Regions from separate parts of the Glaciecola sp. 2405UD65-10 genome, predicted to be linked through region 2. Evidence: riboswitches for the same ligand, from Rfam matches in the RefSeq annotation. Region 2 holds a riboswitch; the other holds the start of a gene.
What was found. A riboswitch is a leader RNA that binds a small molecule or an ion and turns the genes downstream of it on or off. The one in region 2 is predicted to bind thiamine pyrophosphate.
Positions count from the first base shown of each region.

Region 1 (10,081 bases), on a different contig from region 2:
AAGCAATAGTAATTTGTTATCGACAAAAAAGTAGCAAGGTTGAGTATTAACGAAGTGCTTGTTTACTATAGGTATACAATAGCAACGCCTAGCGCTTATAATTTACACCTCAATTACTTTGTATTTCATGCACATTTATAGTGCGAAGCCTTGATTTAACTCACTTACTACACGTGTTTTCCATATTACTGAACAGTATTGATGTCAATAAGTATCTGCAATATTTTTAAAGTAAATTTTAGTCATTCATAGTGAGTAGTTTCTTGACATTTTAATTACATCCTGTGACTATTCAGGGGTGTGTCCCTTAGTTATGGGGCACGTTTTTTATAACTATAAACCCTTAATAGTCCATTGATAGGTCTAATTAACAGAATTTAACGGTTGGGAATATGTCCAAAATGAGCAAGAGAACTCAAATAGCTGCTTGCGTTGTAGGTGCTTTAGCACTTGCTTCTACAAGCACAGTTTTTGCTGGTCCGCTGGAAGACGTGCAGAAAGAATCGCGTAAAATTCAAGTAGATGCCGCGAAATCACAAGAAAAAATTAATAGTCTACACGAGCAATCACAAGAACTGCTTGTTGAGTACAGAAACGTAATCGATCAAACTGAAAACCTTAAGATTTATAATGATTATCTTGCTGGTTTGGTTGCAGACCAACAAAAAGTTATCGATTCTTTACAACGTCAAATCGATTCAATCGAAGAAACTAAGCAAAACATCGTTCCTCTTATGAAGAAGATGATCGCCAGCTTAGAAAATTTCATCAAGCTTGACGTGCCAATTAATCTAGAAGAGCGCCTTGACCGCGTTGACCGTTTGAACGCTCTTATGAGTAATTCAAGCGTTACCGTTTCTGAGCAGTTTAGACAAGTACTAGATGCTTACTCAATTGAAAACGATTACGGCCGTATGATTCAATCATACAAAGGGTCTATCGATGCTTCTGGTACACAAGTAGCAGTAGACTTTTTCAATTTAGGTAGAACTGCGTTAATCGCGTTAAGCCTTGACCAATCAGCTGCTTGGGTTTGGGATAATGACAGCAGAACTTGGGAAGCCTTAGGTGATGAATACCTAGGCTCAGTAGTACAAGCTGTTCGTATGGCTCAGGGCCTAGTACCTGAAGACTTAGTTGAATTACCAATCAAAGCTGCGGAGTAATCGTTAATGAAAACAACAATAAAAGCAATTTTCGCAACTGCTTCTGTTGCTTTGATGGCAAGTTTTGCCAACGCACAAGCACCAGCAAGTTTGCAAGAACTACTACAACAAGTTAAAAAAGACCGTGTTTCTGAAGCACGAGTTAACAAGCAACGCGAAGCTGAATTTCAAAGTGAGCGCGCTGATAAACAAGCTTTATTACGTAAAGCGCAAGGCCAACTTCGTGCTGAAGAGCAACGTGGTGAGCGCCTACAGGCATCTTTTTCTACTAACGAACAAACTATAGTAGATAAAGAAGTTGAACTTGACCAAGCTTCAGGTACTTTAGGTGAAATGTTTGGTGTTGTACGTCAAGCGTCTGCAGATGCTTACGGTACTATCTCAACTTCAATTGTAAGTGCTCAATTTCCAGGTCGTGAACAGTTCCTAGCTGAAATGTCTCAAGACTCTAAAGGTTTACCGAATATTCGTGAACTAGAAGAGCTTTGGATTTCTATGCAAACTGAAATGACTGAATCAGGCCAAATCGCTAAGTTTACTGCTGAGGTTGTTGACCTTACTGGTGGTACTCGCACTGAAGAAGTTTTACGTATTGGTACGTTCAACTTAATCGGTGAAGAAGGTTACTTAGTATATGATGACGCAAGTAAAACTATTCAGCCGCTAGGTCGTCAACCAGAAGGTTATCAGGTTGCTTCTGTACAAGACCTACGTGATGCAACTGACGGTTTCGTTGCTGCTTATGTAGATCCATCACGTGGTGCTATCTTGAACTTGTTCAAGCAAAAAGCAACATTGTCTGACCGCTATCACGCGGGTGGTATTGTTGGTTATATCATCACTGGTATGTTGATCATTGGTTTATTGATTGGTGTATTTAAAATCATCCAACTTACTATGGTTGGCGGAAAAATGCGTTCACAGCTTAACAGCATTGACAACCCGTCAAGCTCTAACCCATTGGGTCGTATCTTAACTGTTTATCATGCAAATAAAAAAGCTGATACAGAAAGCCTTGAGCTTAAGCTTGATGAAGCTATTCTTAAAGAACTACCAAGCATTGAGTCTGGTATTAACATCATCAAGATTTTTGCCGCTATTGCTCCGTTACTAGGTCTACTAGGTACGGTACTTGGTATGATCGCTACCTTCCAACAAATTACTTTGTTCGGTACAGGCGACCCAAGAATCATGGCTGGTTCAATTTCAATGGCTCTCGTTACAACGGCACAGGGTATTATTGCAGCATTACCTCTTATCCTAATGCACAGCATTGTTGCTGGTCGTAGCAAATCTATCGTGCACATCTTAGATGAGCAAACAGCGGGCGTTATTGCATCACACGCTGAGACGGAGAAAGTATAATATGTTGACCCTAGTCGGATTATGGGAATCTGTCAGGGAATTCATCGCAACCGGTGGTGACGTTCTTTATTTCGTTGCTGCCGCGCTCTTTCTAATGTGGGCTTTAATGATTGAGCGTTATTGGTATTTAACGTCGGTATTTCCAAAAATCAGAAATAAAATTATTTCTGATTGGGATGCTAGAACCGACACTACCTCTTGGTATGCGCATAGAATTCGTGACGCATGGATTTCGGAAGCTAATGATGGATTAACAGCTAGACTGTTAATTATCAGAACTTTAGTCGCAATGTGCCCTCTAATAGGATTATTAGGTACAGTAACGGGAATGATTGGTGTATTTGAAACCATGGCAACCCAAGGTACTGGTAACCCTAGATTGATGGCTGGTGGTATCTCTATGGCAACAATCCCTACTATGGCAGGAATGGTTGCAGCTTTATCTGGATTGTTCTTTAGTTCTCGCCTTGAAGCGAAAGCAAAAGTCCTGAAAGAAAAGTTAGTAGATAGTCTTCCACATCATTAAGCGAGGTTGTTATGGGACGTAAAGTTAGAGAAGAAGAAGAAGATGCAGCAATTGACATGACGCCGATGCTAGACATCGTGTTTATCATGCTGATTTTCTTCATTGTAACAACTGTATTTGTTAAGCAAGCTGGTGTTGATGTATTTAAACCAGAAGGTCAAACCGCTACCAAATTTAAAAACGCAAATATATTTATTGCGGTAACTGAAGATGGTGATGTGTGGATTGACCGCCGCGAAATATCAGTTGAGTCTGTACGCGCAAACCTTGAGAAATTGCTACTAGAACAACCTACCGATGCGGTTTTCATCCAAGCTGATGAAAAAGCAAAACACGGTGTGGTTATTCAAGTAATGGACCAAGTGAAAGCAGCGGGTGTAGATGCCGTAGCTATAGCAGTGAGGGAATAACTATGTTGAGATTGATTGGATCTATCATATTAGGCGCTGCAGTAGCATTTGGTTTATTTTATATAATGGCTAAATTAGTTGAAAATACCGGTGAGCCTGGCGAACAGCCACCACCACCGCCTGTTATCAACATTATAATGCAAGAGCCTGACGAAGCGACGAACACGCGAGTGCGTACTCCGCCACCGCCACCGCCGCCGCCACAAGAGCCACCAAAGGTTGAAGTTGTTGAACCAGACACTTCGGAACCTGACATGACTGGCTTTAGTTTAAACATCCCATCTGTTGATACAGGTGCGGTTGGTGTAAACATTGGTGGAATTGGAGCAATGCAAGATGGTGAAGCTACACCTATCTTCCGTATTGACCCTAAGTATCCACCTGAAGCAGCTCGTGATGGTAAAGAAGGTTGGGTTCAACTTTCATTTACTATTAACGAAGTTGGTGGCGTTGAAGATGTAGAAGTAATTGATGCTGACCCTAAGCGTATTTTTGACCGTGAAGCAAAACGAGCTTTACGTAAGTGGAAATACAAGCCTAAAGTTGAAGATGGCGTAGCTATCAGACAACCTGGCCTTAAGGTTAGACTAGATTTCACTTTGGATAACGGATAATTATTACCCATGAATAGAATGACTAAAATTAATAAAATATTAGTAGCGACTAGCATGTTGGCAATGACTTCTTATTCAAGTCTAGCGTTTTCACAGCAATCATCTCCAATAGTTTGTCCTGGTTATGAAAAACCAAAGACTAAATTATTAGGTGAGCGTGCCGGTAAAAAGCTACAAGCCGCTTACGAAGTTTACTTAAACGAAGAGTTGGAAGAAAAATCACGCGTAGCTCAAGCTATGACTATGCTACGTGATATTGATGCAAAAGAACCGTTTGACAAATCAACTGTTGAACGTTTTCTTGGCCAATTATTAGTTGCTGAAGAAGGTAAACAAGACGAAGCGCTTTCATTGCTAGAATCGGCTGCTTCGCGCAACGAACTAAACGATAAAGACCAAGCTGATATATTGAAACTTGTGGGTGACTTGTCACTACAAGAAGAAAAATATGAAAAAGCGGTAGTTTGGTATAAAAAGTGGATGGAATTTACGTGTAAAGAAGACGGTGACACCTGGACTAAAATTGCCAAGGTTTACACTGAAACTAAAGAATACGATAAAGTGCTAGATGCTGCAGACAAAGCAATAAGCTTGTATGAAGAACCTAGCAAAAATCCATATAACTTAAAAATCAATGCTTATCATGAAACGAAAAACTATAAAGGCGCAGTTTCAACAGGGGAAATTTTAGTTGAATTATTCCCTGAAGAAAAAGAATACTGGTCACGTCTTGGTTTCTTCTACATGTTGGTTGAAGATTATTCCTCAGCATTGGCTACATTTGAACTAGCTTACAGACAAGGTTTCTTGTCTAAAAAGTCTGAATTCAGATCAATGGCACAACTATATGCTGCTCAAGATATTCCTTGGAAGTCAGCTGAGTTGACTAGAAAGTACATGGAAGAAGGTTTGTTAGATACAGACGCTGATGATTTAGCTGGCTTAGCTGGTGTTTATCGTCAAGCGCGTGAATTTAAAGAAGCCGCCAAGTATTACGGTCAAGCCGCTCAGAAAGAACCTTCTGAAGAGTATTACGAAAAACAAGGTGTAATGCTTCTTGATGCTGAAGATTATAAAGGTGCAATTAGAGCACTTAAGAATTCTTTAGAAAATAGAAGCGAAGAGCAGGGAAGTGTGCATTATGCATTAATGCAAGCGTATTTCTATGACGGTGATTTCCGTCAAGCTAACGTGCATGCACGTGAAGCTATGAAAGATCCTTCTTTACGCCGTTCAGCGAATGCATGGTTACCTTACATCAAAGGTAAAGCTGACAATCGTGGAATTAAGATTTAAGTTAATTTCTTAAATAAAAAGCCCGCTACTATAGCGGGCTTTTTTATTGCCTATGAAGATTTTAATTTAACAAGTGAAGTATTTCTTTTTCTACTTGTAGCTTATCTGATTTGTGTTGTCCCTTTTTGTTATATTGAACAAGCTTCTGCGGGATGGTAGCTAGATTGTTATTTTCTTTGTCTTTTAACGCAAAAGCTAAAACAGCTGAACTAGCTTGTTCAAAACGGACTCTACCCTGTAAAAGGTTTTGCATAATTTTTTGAATAATGGAAATGTACTCTTCGCTGTTTAAAATATTGACTAGATTAGTTAATTCCTTTTTTACTAGGGGGCTTGATAACAGCCTTAAATAATTTTCTTCTTGCTTCGTCTGCTTTGTACTTGAGTATAAAAATGCGTAGAACTGCGTATCTATATGTAATTTCGCCTGAATAAGCTTCAAATAATGTGCCGAGGTTTTGGTAACTTGCTTCACTACAATCACACTATTTGTGCCACTTGCAGTATCGGTGCGATTACCAATCTTGGAAAGGGTAAATTCTGATTTTCTCCAAAAATTTAGCAGTTCTTCATTTAAACCAAATGAGCTCGATACCCAATCAATATGTTTGTTTTTAGCATACGCTAAGCATTCACGTAGCATTTGAGTCCCTACTTGGCAATTTCGATAGGTGTGTAATACAGCAATTCTAGTGATTCTTAAGTAACGCATAGTGGCGTACGCTTCATCTTGTAACAATAAGGCTAAACTCTGCGGTGTTAACTGCCCCTGTACACGCCGATTACCTAGGCTAATTTCTGTTGATAATGCTTGTAAAACTTCACCGCCTTCTATAATCGCAACGACAGCACCTATTACTATTAATTGATTATCAATAAAAGCGCTTGTAAGCCCTACAATATGGTCAGATGAATCAAGTATACGCACAATATCGTTTGGCGTTGTTTGGTAATGCGCTGATTGTAATAGACCGAACACGGCACAATACAAATGCTCATTGTTGACTAATTGTTGTTTATCAATCCAAGTAAACTGTGTTTTATGCGCTTCAAATTTAACAGCGTTATTGCCAGCATTTTGGGAAGTGATGTCAGGTGTGGCCTTTGGAGCGGCGCAAAGTAATTGATCAAAATATGTCTCAATGGGATCATTTTCCAACCACCTAAAAGGCCGATGCAGTCGATGAATTTTTGTATCATAAATACTGTTAACTTGCGGAAGTAAACGCTGGATGAAGCCTTGCCCACTGCCTTCATAACCCGCGGTTGTGCCAGCTAGAATAACGGTTTTATAATTAACCAGCATAGCGCGTAATAAAGCCGGTGCTATAGACGCCATTTCATCAACTATTAATACGTATTGCTTACTTGCTAAGTCGCAGCATTGATCGGGCGGAATAAAATGTAAAGTTTGATTAGGCAGATTGGCATTTTCAATAAGCGCGTTATAGTGATTCTGCATTGCATCAATTTGGCGTTTATTTGGTGCACTAACAATTACTTCATAGCCTAAATGATGTTGAATATTAAATGCAATGTTACCTAAAAGTGTTGATTTACCTCTGCCGCGGCTACCTAAAATAACGTGCTTACATTCACTGCCAACATGTTCAATAATTTCTCTTCTGATCTTTTCCTGCTCATCAGACAAAAGAATATCAGTGTTGTCACTTTTAACTATGCGTTTAGTAATTTCTACAGGTGCCGGTAAATAACAACGTTCTTGTTCAATCAATGGCAAATCTGCAACAAGTAATGATTGGTAATATTTGCGTAGAAAATTTGCTTGGGTATGTTCATCCCCATAGCTAAAAGGGATAGGTTTATATTCTTCAGGCTTGTTAGGCATATTTAATGGACATAAAACAATAATTATTCCAGCATGTCTAACTAGCCCGGTAGCACTATAGAGCGCAGTTAAATCAATGCCTTGGCGAGCGTCAAACACAATGGCATCAAGCTGCGTACCCAAGTGTTGTTTTATTTGATGTTGCGGGCATGCTTCTATTGGCACTTGCTTGAGTAGTTCAGTAGAATAGGTCGTAGAGAAAAGTACAATGTTTGAATATTGCTCTGCCACGCAATTCAGGTATAGTGCCGCCTCTTTGTCAGGTAAGGATAGGTTAACTAATGTTCTGTGATGTGGGCTTTGGCGATATTTTTTTAACCATAGTGTGAATTCACAAATAGACATTTTTTATATTTTACCTGCCATGTTCCGATACCTAATGTACTAAGCTTATTACCTAAGCCCTATTTTCCAATTGCCATATCATACAAGGATATATTCAAATTATGCATTTTTTATCTCGTAGATTAGTTATGCCCAATGACTTAAATTACGCGAACGCTTTATTCGGTGGGCGAGCATTAGAATGGATTGACGAAGAAGCCGCTATTTTTGCTATTTGTCAGCTCGATACCAACTTTTTAGTCACTAAGCATATCGGTGAAATTTCATTTGAAGCACCCGCTATACAAGGTGATATTGTTGAATTTGGATTGGCTACTAAAAAGGTGGGCAGAACTTCTATTACGGTTACTTGCTTAGTGCGTAATAAGGCTACCAAAAAAACGATTTGCCTAGCCGATGACATCGTATTTGTAGTAGTAGACCCCGATACACGTATGCCGGTTCCTCATGGGAAAAGTATGGAGATGTTAGCTAAGCAAACGCAAGATGAACTGATTTCTCTTAATTTACGCAAAGAATAAAATAAATAGAATCAACATCTTGCCAAAGTACTTTAAGGTGATACTATTGCGGCGCACTGCATATTAAGCAATGCAACGAGCCAAGGGGTGCGATTTATTTCGCTGAGACTACACAGAACCCTTAGTTACCTGATCCGGTTAGTACCGGCGTAGGAATGGCCAAATCTGCCTTTTACCTGCCGCGATGCACCGGATCTTTTCTGAGTTTGAAGAGATCCTAAATGACACAAAACATACCTTACAAAAAAACAATACTTTTTAGCGCCTTAGCCTTAACGGTTGCATCTTCTGCCTATGCACAGTCTAATGACGACATTGGCGAAGTTGAAGTTATTCAAGTTACTGCAGACATTTCGCAACGTAAGCTTTCAGAGTTGCCAACAAGTGCGCTTGTTATTGACCAAAGCACAATTAATTCTCGTAAAGCACGTCATTTACAAGATTTAATTGCTACCACACCTAATTTAAATTTCAGTGCCGGGGCATCTCGTGGAAAGTATATTCAAATTAGAGGAATAGGTGAGCGCTCACAATTTGCCGAACCCATAAATCCTTCAGTAGGCTTGCTACTTGATGATATTGATATTTCGGGCATTGGTTCGTTAGCCACAATATTTGATGCGCAGCAAGTAGAAGTGCTAAGTGGGCCGCAATCAGTGGCTACAGGCATGAACAGCTTAGGTGGTATTGTTAAAATTGTTAGCAACAAACCTACTGATACACTTTACGCGAAGGTTTCTGCTGGTATTGCGCAATACGGTGAATACCGTTTATCAGGCGTATATTCAAATTCGCTAAATGACTCTGTAAATGCTCGCGTAGCGATACAAAACACGCAAGCAGACGGCTTTGTAAAAAATGAATTTTTAGGAAGAGATGACACTAACGGCATTGATGAAACGAGTGCGAGTGCACTTTTTAATGTGAGTGTTGCTAAAGACACACAACTAGATATTAATTTTTACCATTTTGATATCGCTAATGGCTATGATGCCTTTTCGCTTGATAATGACAATGTCACGCAGTCAGATGCACCGGGCTTCGACAATGCAGATGCCACCGCTGCCAGTATAAAATTGTCACATGATTTTGCATCCCATAGTTTTCAGGCAAGCATATATTCAGTAGATGTAGACACAGGCTACGCTTATGATGAAGATTGGACTTACACGGGGTTTCACCCTTTCGGTTATACTTCGTTTGATCAATACGACCGTGAAATTCTACGACAAGGCTTAGATCTTAAGTTTGCGTCATCAAACTCAAGTAGTGAGGCAAATTATTTATTAGGTGCGTCCATTACGAATCAAGAAGAAGACCTAGCTCGTTTTTATACTTATGCCGATGCTGACTATTTTAGTTCCTACACACCATCAACCATGGCGATTTATGGTCAATACGTGTATCCAGCATCTGCTAAAATGAATGTCACTTTTGCTGCTAGAGCTGAAAATTTCGAAGCCGACTTTAATGACAGTGACGCCTTCGTTGCCCGCATAGATGACAATTTGTTCGCTGGCGTATTAAGTGTAGATTATGACTTAGGTGGAAACTTTGTGTTTGCCAGTATTTCAAGAGGCTACAAGGCAGGTGGATTTAATATTGACCCACGACTTAGTGAAGAGAACAAGTCTTTCGACCCTGAATACAATATGAATTACGAAGCCGGTATTAAGGGAAGCGCATTTGATAACATGGCGAACATTAACTTAACGTTTTTCTATATGAAACGAGATGACGCCCAAGTAGATGATTTTGTAACGTTTTTAGAAAGTGATGAAAACGGTCAAGTAATTACTTCATTTACAGATGCTATTGGCAATTCAGGCAAGGGCGTGAACCAGGGGATTGAGCTAGCAACAACTTGGAATTTAAGCGATGCGTGGCTTATGCAATTTAATGCCGGTTATCTTGACGCCACTATTAGTGACTATACACAGCTAGATGGGACCTTTATTGATAAGCGTGAACAGGCACAAGCGCCTAAGT
Region 1 is NZ_JBMEUF010000001.1:1,124,893-1,134,973, reverse strand. It holds gene ACOI22_RS05205 (DUF3450 domain-containing protein) at 402-1,166, shown strand; gene ACOI22_RS05200 (MotA/TolQ/ExbB proton channel family protein) at 1,173-2,531, shown strand; gene ACOI22_RS05195 (MotA/TolQ/ExbB proton channel family protein) at 2,533-3,057, shown strand; gene ACOI22_RS05190 (ExbD/TolR family protein) at 3,069-3,467, shown strand; gene ACOI22_RS05185 (energy transducer TonB) at 3,470-4,081, shown strand; gene ACOI22_RS05180 (tetratricopeptide repeat protein) at 4,091-5,377, shown strand; gene ACOI22_RS05175 (GNAT family N-acetyltransferase) at 5,439-7,571, opposite strand; gene ACOI22_RS05170 (acyl-CoA thioesterase) at 7,673-8,092, shown strand; TPP riboswitch at 8,166-8,265, shown strand; gene ACOI22_RS05165 (TonB-dependent receptor) at 8,314-10,081, shown strand, end outside.
Region 1: another riboswitch for thiamine pyrophosphate. It lies ahead of ACOI22_RS05165 (TonB-dependent receptor); the one in region 2 lies ahead of thiD (bifunctional hydroxymethylpyrimidine kinase/phosphomethylpyrimidine kinase).

Region 2 (10,081 bases):
CTCAACAGTACCTTTTGACCATCTCGCTTAGAGCTAGGTAAGGTGGTCTTTAGCTTAAGCTGAAAGTTTGGCGCTGCTGTATTTTCGTAAATGTAATTTTCGCTTTGCCCCTTTTTGTTAGCAGAAGGAAACGCAAAGTTAAGTAAATCGGCGTGACCATCTTTGTTTAAGTCAACAAAGTTAACCGTGCGCCCGCGCATGTTCGCAAGGGGCTCATTGAAATCACTCATTTGAGCGATATTTCGAAATTTATCTATTTTGAAAATAGTCGAATTTCTTGCATTAGAGCCTGACCCACCTCCTTTAGACAATATCACTTCCATTTGTCCATCATTGTCAAAATCATCTATCGATACGCCATGTAAATCACCCACTAGCAAATCATAGGGTGGCGCAAATGTCCCCTTGTTATTCCATACTATCTTTACGCTAAACCCGTGGTCATTAAGCAATAAATCCATATAGCCATCTTGATCCAAGTCAGCTACAACAGGGCTATCCCATTTACGTAAGTTGGGTTCGTTTTCAAGAAAGGCGGGGACGGCTTCAAAGCTGAGGCTCTCATTCAAATGTGTTTTTGATTCTTTTATTTGGCTTTTCGAATGACTTACAGCACAAACACAGCTACTTATGAATAAGACACTAAGCGAAATCAAACTTAAAGATAATGCGGACCTTGGCATGGGATACTCCTTAATAAAAAGCCACCTTTAAGAAGATGGCTTTGTGCTTCTATTAAATCTGCTTAGTTGGTTTTCACAACACCATATTCATCAAGTATGATTTTATCACCTTCATCTAAACCATATACTTCAAAGAATATAAACACATCGGTACTTTGATCCCAAATAGCAGGCACTTCCCAGTAATCAGTTGTGCCATCCTCTACCGTAAATTCAACGTATTGCCACTCTGTGGTCGCTTTCAAGGTAGATTCCATTATGACCGCGCCTGGTCGTGTGGTGTTAAAATTGCGAGAAGCAGGCATGCCAACATAAGTCCACGCTAGCGCTGTATGCTTTAGGGTTATTTCATTACTAGGGACTTTATCAAGTTTGACCCATATAGACGGTTTATGCTGCAAGCCTATTGAAACGGCTCCTAATCCATAGGTAGAACTGTGCCAGTTGCGTTGCTTGTTAAACACTTGTTGCACAATACTGGTAAATTCATCGACGCCTGCTGTAATTTCAATGGCCGAGCCCGACAACGCTTCATTTACAGTTGCTACAGCGCCACCACTGGCTGCCCCTGGAGGCCCTAGACGCCAAGGTGCACCAGCACCATCCATATTAAAATCAGTATTAAAACCGGCGTTGTGAGCTGATGTACCCGGGTTACACAATCTATTTTCAGCAACTTCGACCATTATATTTTGACTCGCGACATTCTCTAGTGCTGTACTTCCTGTTTCGCCTGATGCTAAAGACACACTCGCGTCAAATGTAAATCCAACTTTGCTCAAATCGCCAAGATTAAAGCGCCCCGTCCCTAACTCTCCATAATTAATAGCTTCCTCTAACGGAAAGTCTACGCTATTGCTTGATGTCCATTCGTATACATAGTTACCGCTTAGAGCGTCTCCAGCAGCTGGAGCGGGAATAACCTCTAACCCCACTGACACACATGAAGGCACTACTTTTTTCCCCGTAGGCAGGCCATTAGGGTCAAAGTCTTTGTTCGCAATATCCAAGGTGAATTCAGAAAACACTTCAACATCCGTTGTGATAGATAACTCAGGGTTGCTGACACTGGTCACCGTTACGCTAGTTGCGCCTAACGCTACAGGCGTAATTGTTCCATCACTATCAATGGTCGCTATACTTTCATCGGCAATTTCAAAGGTTAAGGCTTTGTCACATGCTTTTTCCGGTAAAACAGAGGCAAACAACACGGCTTCAGAGTCAATTGATACTCTAACAGGTGCTGCGGTAACATCTTGAACGTCGTCAAATATTGCATCTATAGTCAAGGTTAGTGTACGCCGAGGAGGCAGTGTACCTGGCTCAAGAGGGAAGCCATTATCAATGGCAAAATCAATTTCGTAAGTGACTTGAGACGGGAAATCAGGGATACCATCAGGTATTGCATTGCCATTTTCGTCTCGTCCCCCTCTTACATCCCTTGTGTTACAGGTACTTAAGTAGTCAGAAAACGCATCAGTATTTACCAACAAGTTACCGTTTTCTACGGTAAATGGTGAAATAGTCTGATTGGGAATGTCACCAGTTGCTGGCGCTTGTGGCGTCAAATAGTTTTTGTTTACAGTAAAGGTCATATCTGAAATATTAACGCTGCCAGTATACGGCGCGCCATCTACCGTGCCGCCCTGCCTTAGATCTATTGCTATTACGCCTGTTTCTTCAACTACTGATGCTGTTAATGCAGGCTCTGAGAATACAAGCTGAGCACCCGTTTCAAAACCTGGGTCATAGCCTTCATCAGTGCCGCCACCACATCCGCCGAACAAGGGCGCAATGCAAAGAGTTAATAGTGTGTTCTTTAGTAAGTGTTTAGTCATCTTACTTCTCCAAAATCCAGTTAATTTTGGCTAGGCGCTAAGCACCTAACCATTTTTCAAATTATTTATCGCACTAATTTCTTAGAAAGTGCCTCGAATGCCCATCCGGAATTGACGACCAGATTTGTAAACAGACACTGTTCTGTCTCGAGTCACATTGCCGTCAAAAATACTTCCTTCATCTAAGGTCACACGAAGATCATCAGGATTAGTAAAATCGGTTGTATTTGATGCGGTTAAGAAATTACGACGTGTTTCGTCAGTTAAATTCAGCGCATTGAAGGTTAAGGTGAAGTTCTTATTTATTTTGTAACTGGCACTGAAATCTAAGCGATTACTTGATTCTTGCCATATCGCTCCTGGCGCTACATCACCTATTAACTGCTCACCGGTATATCTGTTTGCCAAGCGCATTTGTATTCCATCTTTCTCCCAGAATAAGGTCGCGTTACCAGAATGCTGCGGCGTATAAGCGGCAGGTAGCCCCTTACTAAAGGTGCCCGTAGTACCAATTTCTTGTTGGTCTCTTTGTGAATCTTGATAGGTATAGTTAACACTAAGGCCCAAACCAGAAAGCTGACCAGGTAAAAAATCATAGTTTTGCGTATAGCCAAATTCCAAACCAGTAATAGTTTGGCCTCTTCCGTTTCTTACTTGACGTATGTTCGCTACGTCACACTCAACAACCCATCTATCAAAGAAACCGGCTGCTTGTCGGAACGGCATGCAGTTATCTTCATCACCCGGTGTTCTATTTGGATCGAAATCCAATAGTAAGTTCGCATCAGCTAATACTGCGTCGGTTCTAACATCTTTGTAGTGATAAGGCACCGTTACTGTTTCAACAAAATTTTTCATGTCTTTATGAAATAATGCAACTGAAAGCAAACTCGACTCGTTAAAATACCATTCATAAGAAAAATCAACATTGTTTGACGTTAAATTTTCAAGAAGCGCGTTCCCAGCAGTACCTGTAGATGCATTAAACTGATTTTCTCTGACATTATTCGCTGGGTTTAAGTTATCAAACGGAGGGCGCGTCATTGTTTTAGTGAAAGCTAAACGCATAATTGTGTCGTCGTTTAAGGCATAATTTAACGATAAACTAGGTAACCACATTTCAAGTTTGTTTGAGCCGCTAGAAATAGCTTCTCTTGGTAACCTAGCGGCTTCTCCTAATGGTCCGGTAAATGCGGTGCTTCTATCTAACCAAGGCCATATTGCGCCATTTGCTCTAAACGTTGCCCAATTACCTAGTGTGGTATTCACTAAGTTGCCATTTTGATCATAAATTTGTGAAGGTAGCTGGTTGCTCGTAACAATATTTCCATTCGCATCAACATACAGTAAACGGTTGACGTCAATTCCTTGTGCGCCTCCTTCTCCTATTAATACAGGGTTTCCATCAGCATCAATGGGGATAGTATTGTTATCAGCAATATTGTAAGCATGCGTTACTTGCCAAGCCCAACAGTCTCTTAATTGATCGTCATTTGCTGGCGTATAACGGGTATCGACACCCGGCACAGCGGCTGGACAAGGTGCTTGGCTCACATCTGCAAGATTACGATTAACGATTAAATCATAAGGGTCAACTAATTGCGGGAAAGCTACAAATTGAATACCGCCGGTGCCCGCCGATGCATTTTCGTCGCGAACAAAACGAAGACCAAGGTTACCGGTAAGCTTGCCATCCATAAATTCAAAATTTGCTTTAAAGTATGCCGAAACTGTTTCAGTAGAGATCTCTCGGCTACCTGCGGTTGAACGCTTTACGCCAACATCTTCGGCAGGCTTTCCTGCTACCAGTTCAAGGGCTCGCAAAGCATCAATTTGTGCCCATCCACCAAACAAGGGGTGTGAACGATTTGCATCTATATCTTCGCCGAAATTATCATACGGGAAAGCTTCGCCAGATAGGAAGTCAGCAACACGTATACTGGAAAAAATACTAGATTGCGGGTCTGCGTCTGGGTCGCTGAAATCTACCAATCCATTGCCATTCGTAATATTGTTGTTTTGTACATTTACAACCCTATCTCTATTCGACCACTTAGCACCAAATTCAAATGATGTAAGATGTTCATAGTCTAAAGCGTAGTCAAAATTTACGAACAATGATTTGTTTTCGTCAGTCATTTCATTTTGGCGAAAATTGATCCCACCAAGGTGCATAGCACTCACATCAAATGGATTAAAACGACTAGTAACCGAGTTTACGGTTCCGTCAAATGCATCAAACTCAGCATTGGTCATTCCCGTAAAGTAATCACAGTTAGCCAATGAGCCCTGACTGCAATCATAACCAACCAATTCAAGGATTTCGCTAGGCTGCCCTTCAACAATTTGACGGCCCGTTGTTCCCCAAGTTGCTGTACTGATAGATAACCAACGTTCCGGATCTTTGGGTCCAGGAGTTTCATCCGTACTTTTTGAATATCCTGCGAGCACATTCATTTGTAAATTATCGGTAAAGCTATGTTCAATATCTAAGGTCGCCACATTTGTTTCTAAATCACGGCGCCCTTGTACCCTATTCCAACCACCCGAATTAGAACGGCTGGTTGACGTAACTAAAGTATTGGTTCTTAAATCAACAACGTTAAGCGCTGTATTGTCGTCATCAGGGTGAATAAGAATCGATGGGGACATATTGAAATTCAACGATTGATTATCAACCAGTATTTCTTGTGCTGTATGCGTTATATCTAATTGAATTTCTGTTTTGTCACTAGGTCTCCATTGAAGCCCTGTAGACAAGGAAGTTCGTTTGCGCTGATCTGTATTTAAGCCAAAGTTCATACCATCACGTGCTAGCACATTTAGCTCACCCTCAACCAAACGCTGAGTTGATTCGTCTAAATCCATCAGGTCACTTATAGGATTAAGAATTGGATTACCGCTGTCATCCAATATTAGATTTCCTGTGCCATCTCGTTGAAAGCCTTGTACCCGAATAGGTGCACCAGTAGCGAGGTCGGTGGCAGTTCTTATCCCCCTACCTTGATCTAAATCTAGATCACTAATAGGTAAAGTACCTTGCTCCCAATTAGTATTTATTCTGTCAGTGCGCGTGTTTTGGATATCATGTGAAGCTGTAAAAATTATGCCAAATGAATCATCGAAAAATTTATCTGAAATGCTTACATTTGCACGCCAATCGTTGTCATCTGCAAATTCGTTATAGCGTCCTTCTACCGTAAAGCTACGGCGAGGTTTATTTAAGCTCAACGGACGCAAGGTTTTTAGGTTAACATTAGCCCCTAATGAACCTTCATCCTGGTCAGCAGCGGCTGTTTTCACCACATCAATTGACGATAAAATATCAGCAGAAAAAGAACTTAAATCAACACTGTTATTCGCCGTACCATTTCCACCTGCAGCGCCATCAGATAAGCCTCCTGTTAGCGCAATACCATTGATTGAAATTTGGTTTTGTCCAGGCCCCGCACCACGCACTGAAATACGAGTACCTTCACCAGCCTCTTCTTGTACCGATACGCCTGTAATTCTAGATAGCGCATCAGCTATGTTTTGGTCTGTTGATTTTCCAACATCTTCAGCATGGATAGAATCTGTCACTGCGTCATTAAAACGTTTAGAGTTTATCGCTTTTAACACACTTCCTCTAAAGCCACTTACTTCTATTACTTCAACGGCTTCCTCATCATTTATCGTGTCAGCTTGCTCAACAGCCGTTTTATTGCTGTCTTTTAATTGCTTTTTTTTATCTTCGTTATCAACTTCTTGTGCTGCTGCTGATACGCAAAAAAGTGATGCTAAAACTACCGCCGAAACAGCATTTAACTTAAAATTTTTCTTCATGTGGTTTCTCCACGTTTTTGTGTTGTGTGTTATTTATATTAATTAGTATTTTTAGCGAGTAATTTAATGTTTAGGTTCGCCAGCCATAGTGGTTTCGGTCTGCGATACCACGTAATCTTTCATTTTAGTTTGGTTAATTTCAACACCTAAACCTGGTGAAGTTGGCACCACCGCTTGACCATTTTCGACTTTCACTTCAGTTTTATAGATATTGTCTCGAAGAGGGTTTTCAGTGCGATCGTATTCAAGGTAAAGCGTTTGCGTTTCTGACCGTCCTGGCTCTGGATATGCTGTGGCTAAAAAATGCGTTGCTGCGGCTAAGTTAAGTTGTGTACCCCAAACATGGGGAATCATATTAAGGCCTTTTGCTGAAGCAATAGCTCTGATTTTTAATGCTTCGCTAGGTCCACCACAATAGGCCAAATCAGCCTGTACCAACTGCACACCACCGGCATCAATTAAGCGCTGAAAACCATAACGTGTTTGTTCGCACTCTCCAGTGGCAATGGCAATATTCGCTTTGCTATGTAATTTGGCAAAAAGATTAGGATGCTCAGGTGATAAGGGCTCTTCAAACCATGCGTAGTTGTTTTCATCAAGCACTTTGGCAATATGAATTGCTTCAGGTAAATCGTATGCATGGTTGGAATCTGCGGCGAGTACTGTGTGAGGTAGTGCTTTACGAAGGCCAGTGATCAGTTTCTTATCAAACTCAATATTTTTGCCCACTTTAATCTTCATTGCTTTGAAACCTTGGTTGGCATAACCAACACCTTCTTCAATCAAGGCTTTTAATAATTGTTCTTCTGGCAAATCTTGGTAATACATACCGGTAGCGTAACAAGGAACTAAAGATTTAACCGCGCCCCCCATCAACTGACTAACGCTTTGTTTAAGAAATTTACCTTTTACATCCCACAATGCCATGTCAATACCTGACATAGCCGCCATCATTACACCCGATCGTGAAAAATCTAATGAAGACCGCCACATATGATGCCAAATAGCCTCTGTTCCAGTTGCGTCCATTCCAAGTATTTTAGGTGCGTAAAATTTCTCTACAGCAGTTTGAATAATTTCAGCAGGACCGTAACATTCGCCCCATCCAGTAAGGCCGTTCTCGGTGTTAACTTCTACCAGTAACACATTGCGTTGATCATAAAACCATTGAGAAAACCCAAACGGGTTTTCAAGGTGACATCTAAGATGGTAGGTTTTTACACTCTTAATTTTCATATTGCTTCACACCTAGTGAATGACATTACAGTCATTGTTTCGTTTAAACCTAGCCTTGGACAAAAACTACATACTAAAGATATAAACATCATATGTATTAAATATAAACATATGATGTTTATATTGCAATATTTTTATTTGTTTTTTGTAAAATACTTGTAAATTGTGGCTGGTTTATAAATTGATGTGCAGCTTATTTGACTACTCAAATGAAGTTCTCTATTCTTTATGGCATTAGTCCGTCGGGGTGCTTAAATTTATTTAGGCTGAGAGATCGCAGATCAACCCGGTGAACCTGATCCGAATAATATCGGCGTAGGGAACGGACACGATATTATGCATTCCTTCGCTTGTATCTTCTCGTGCACTATTGCCCTATGTCGCTTAATAAAATTAAGTGATAATAATGCCAAATTTTTCTAATAAACCGCCAATTGCATTAACCATTGCGGGCTCTGACAGCGGCGGCGGCGCCGGTATTCAAGCCGATCTGAAAGCATTTTCTGCTAATGGTGTTTACGGGGCCAGCGTAATAACGGCCGTCACCGCTCAAAATACAACTAGCCTCAGCCATGTGCATGCGGTACCCATTGATGTGGTAACAGCACAAATATTGGCGGTGCTTAATGATCTTGATGTGCGCGCAATTAAAATTGGAATGTTATTTTCAGCCGAATTAATTATTGCTGTAGCGCAAGCGCTGAAAGACTTCACAGGAAGTATTGTACTTGATCCTGTAATGGTATCTAAATCTGGCAACGCCTTATTACAGCCTGACGCGGTAGCTGCTTTAAAAGAAGTACTCATTCCGCGCGCAGATATAGTTACCCCTAATTATCCAGAAGCAATGGTTCTATTGGGTTTACCAAGTAATACGCATATAAAACAAGAAGATTTGTCTTCATTCGCCCATGATCTGCTTACACTAGGCGCAAAAAATATCTTATTAAAAGGTGGCCATGGCACGGATACCACATGCACTGACGTATTGCTTGGGCTTGATGTACCTGAGCCAATAAACCTGACTTCAACACGCGTACCAACTAAAAACACTCATGGTACGGGTTGCACCTACTCCTCAAGCATTGCGGCTTACTTGGCAAATGGAAGCACCATGGCTGAGGCTGTAAGTTTGTCTCACAATTATTTGCACAACGCTATTTTATGCGCAGACCAACTTGACGTAGGCCATGGCCATGGGCCTGTTCACCACTTTTATCACTGGTGGAAACAATAATTTATGATGAACGCATACCGCAGTGTAAGCATAGTAGGCGCTGGTGTTGCAGGGCTTTGCATAGCAACTGAGCTTGTAAAAAGAGGCATTATGCCCAGCATTTTTGAGCAACAAAGCGAGCCTGGCCCAGCTTCATGCTCATGGTGGGCAGGTGGCATGCTAGCGCCCTATTGTGAAGGTGAAAGCGCTGAAGATGCCGTAGTGTATCATGGTAAAAAAGCGGCTAGTTGGTGGCAACAGAATACCGGATTAGTAACGCAAAAAGGTACCTTGGTACTAGCGCTGAATCGTGACCAGTCAGAACTACGGCGCTTCGCAAAACGCACCGAAGCATACGAAGTATTAGATGCAGCCAAAATTACAAATTTAGAACCTGATTTAGACGAGCGCTTTTCACAAGGCCTGCTTTATAATAACGAAGCTCACTTGGCCCCTCGCGAGTGCTTGCAAGCGCTAAAAACCTCATTGGTTAACAAGGGCGTTCAGTTCACTTACCAAAAAGCAGATCTCAAGGCTTTTAACAAAGATACGCTTGTAATTGATTGCAGAGGTATTAAAGCCAAACCTGATACCCCCAATTTACGCGGAGTAAAAGGCGAAATGCTCATTTTGCGGTGCACAAGTTTACATTTAACCCGGCCAATCCGTTTATTGCACCCGCGTATTCCCCTATACATTGTACCGCGCGGCGATGGTATATACATGCTTGGCGCTACCATGATTGAAAGCAGCGCTAAACAGCAAGCTACCGTTCGTTCTGTAATGGAGTTACTCAATGCCGCTTATGCGCTTAACCCCGCTTTTGGTGAAGCTGAGATATTAGAAATTGGCGTAGATAGCCGCCCCGCATTTAGCGATAACCTTCCTAAAATTAGTCATCAAGGGCAAGTTATTCGTGCCAATGGCCTATATCGCCATGGTTTTTTACTTGCCCCTATGCTAGCAACTATGCTGGCCGACTATATTCATCTAGGCACCAAGCCCCAATGGCTTACAACATGCAAACAAGAGCTAAGCACATGAAAAAAATACAAGTAAACAGTGAATCAGTAACATGTCATTCTGATTCTCTTGCTGATTTGTTAGAGGAAAAAGGATACTCGAATGCCACCGTGGCAACCGCCGTTAACGGATGCTTTGTTGCCCAACAAAATAGGTACAACAAGCTTATAGAAGAAGGGGATCGAATTGAGATTCTTGCCCCCATGCAAGGAGGTTAAGCGTGAAGAAATTTTACGATGTAAGCCTTAATAATCCTTTTA
Region 2 is NZ_JBMEUF010000002.1:637,510-647,590, forward strand. It holds gene ACOI22_RS14890 (FG-GAP repeat domain-containing protein) at 1-683, opposite strand, end outside; gene ACOI22_RS14895 (Ig-like domain-containing protein) at 746-2,521, opposite strand; gene ACOI22_RS14900 (TonB-dependent receptor domain-containing protein) at 2,603-6,346, opposite strand; gene ACOI22_RS14905 (mandelate racemase/muconate lactonizing enzyme family protein) at 6,410-7,582, opposite strand; TPP riboswitch at 7,816-7,921, shown strand; gene thiD (bifunctional hydroxymethylpyrimidine kinase/phosphomethylpyrimidine kinase) at 7,989-8,819, shown strand; gene ACOI22_RS14915 (FAD-dependent oxidoreductase) at 8,823-9,842, shown strand; gene thiS (sulfur carrier protein ThiS) at 9,818-10,039, shown strand; gene ACOI22_RS14925 (thiazole synthase) at 10,042-10,081, shown strand, end outside.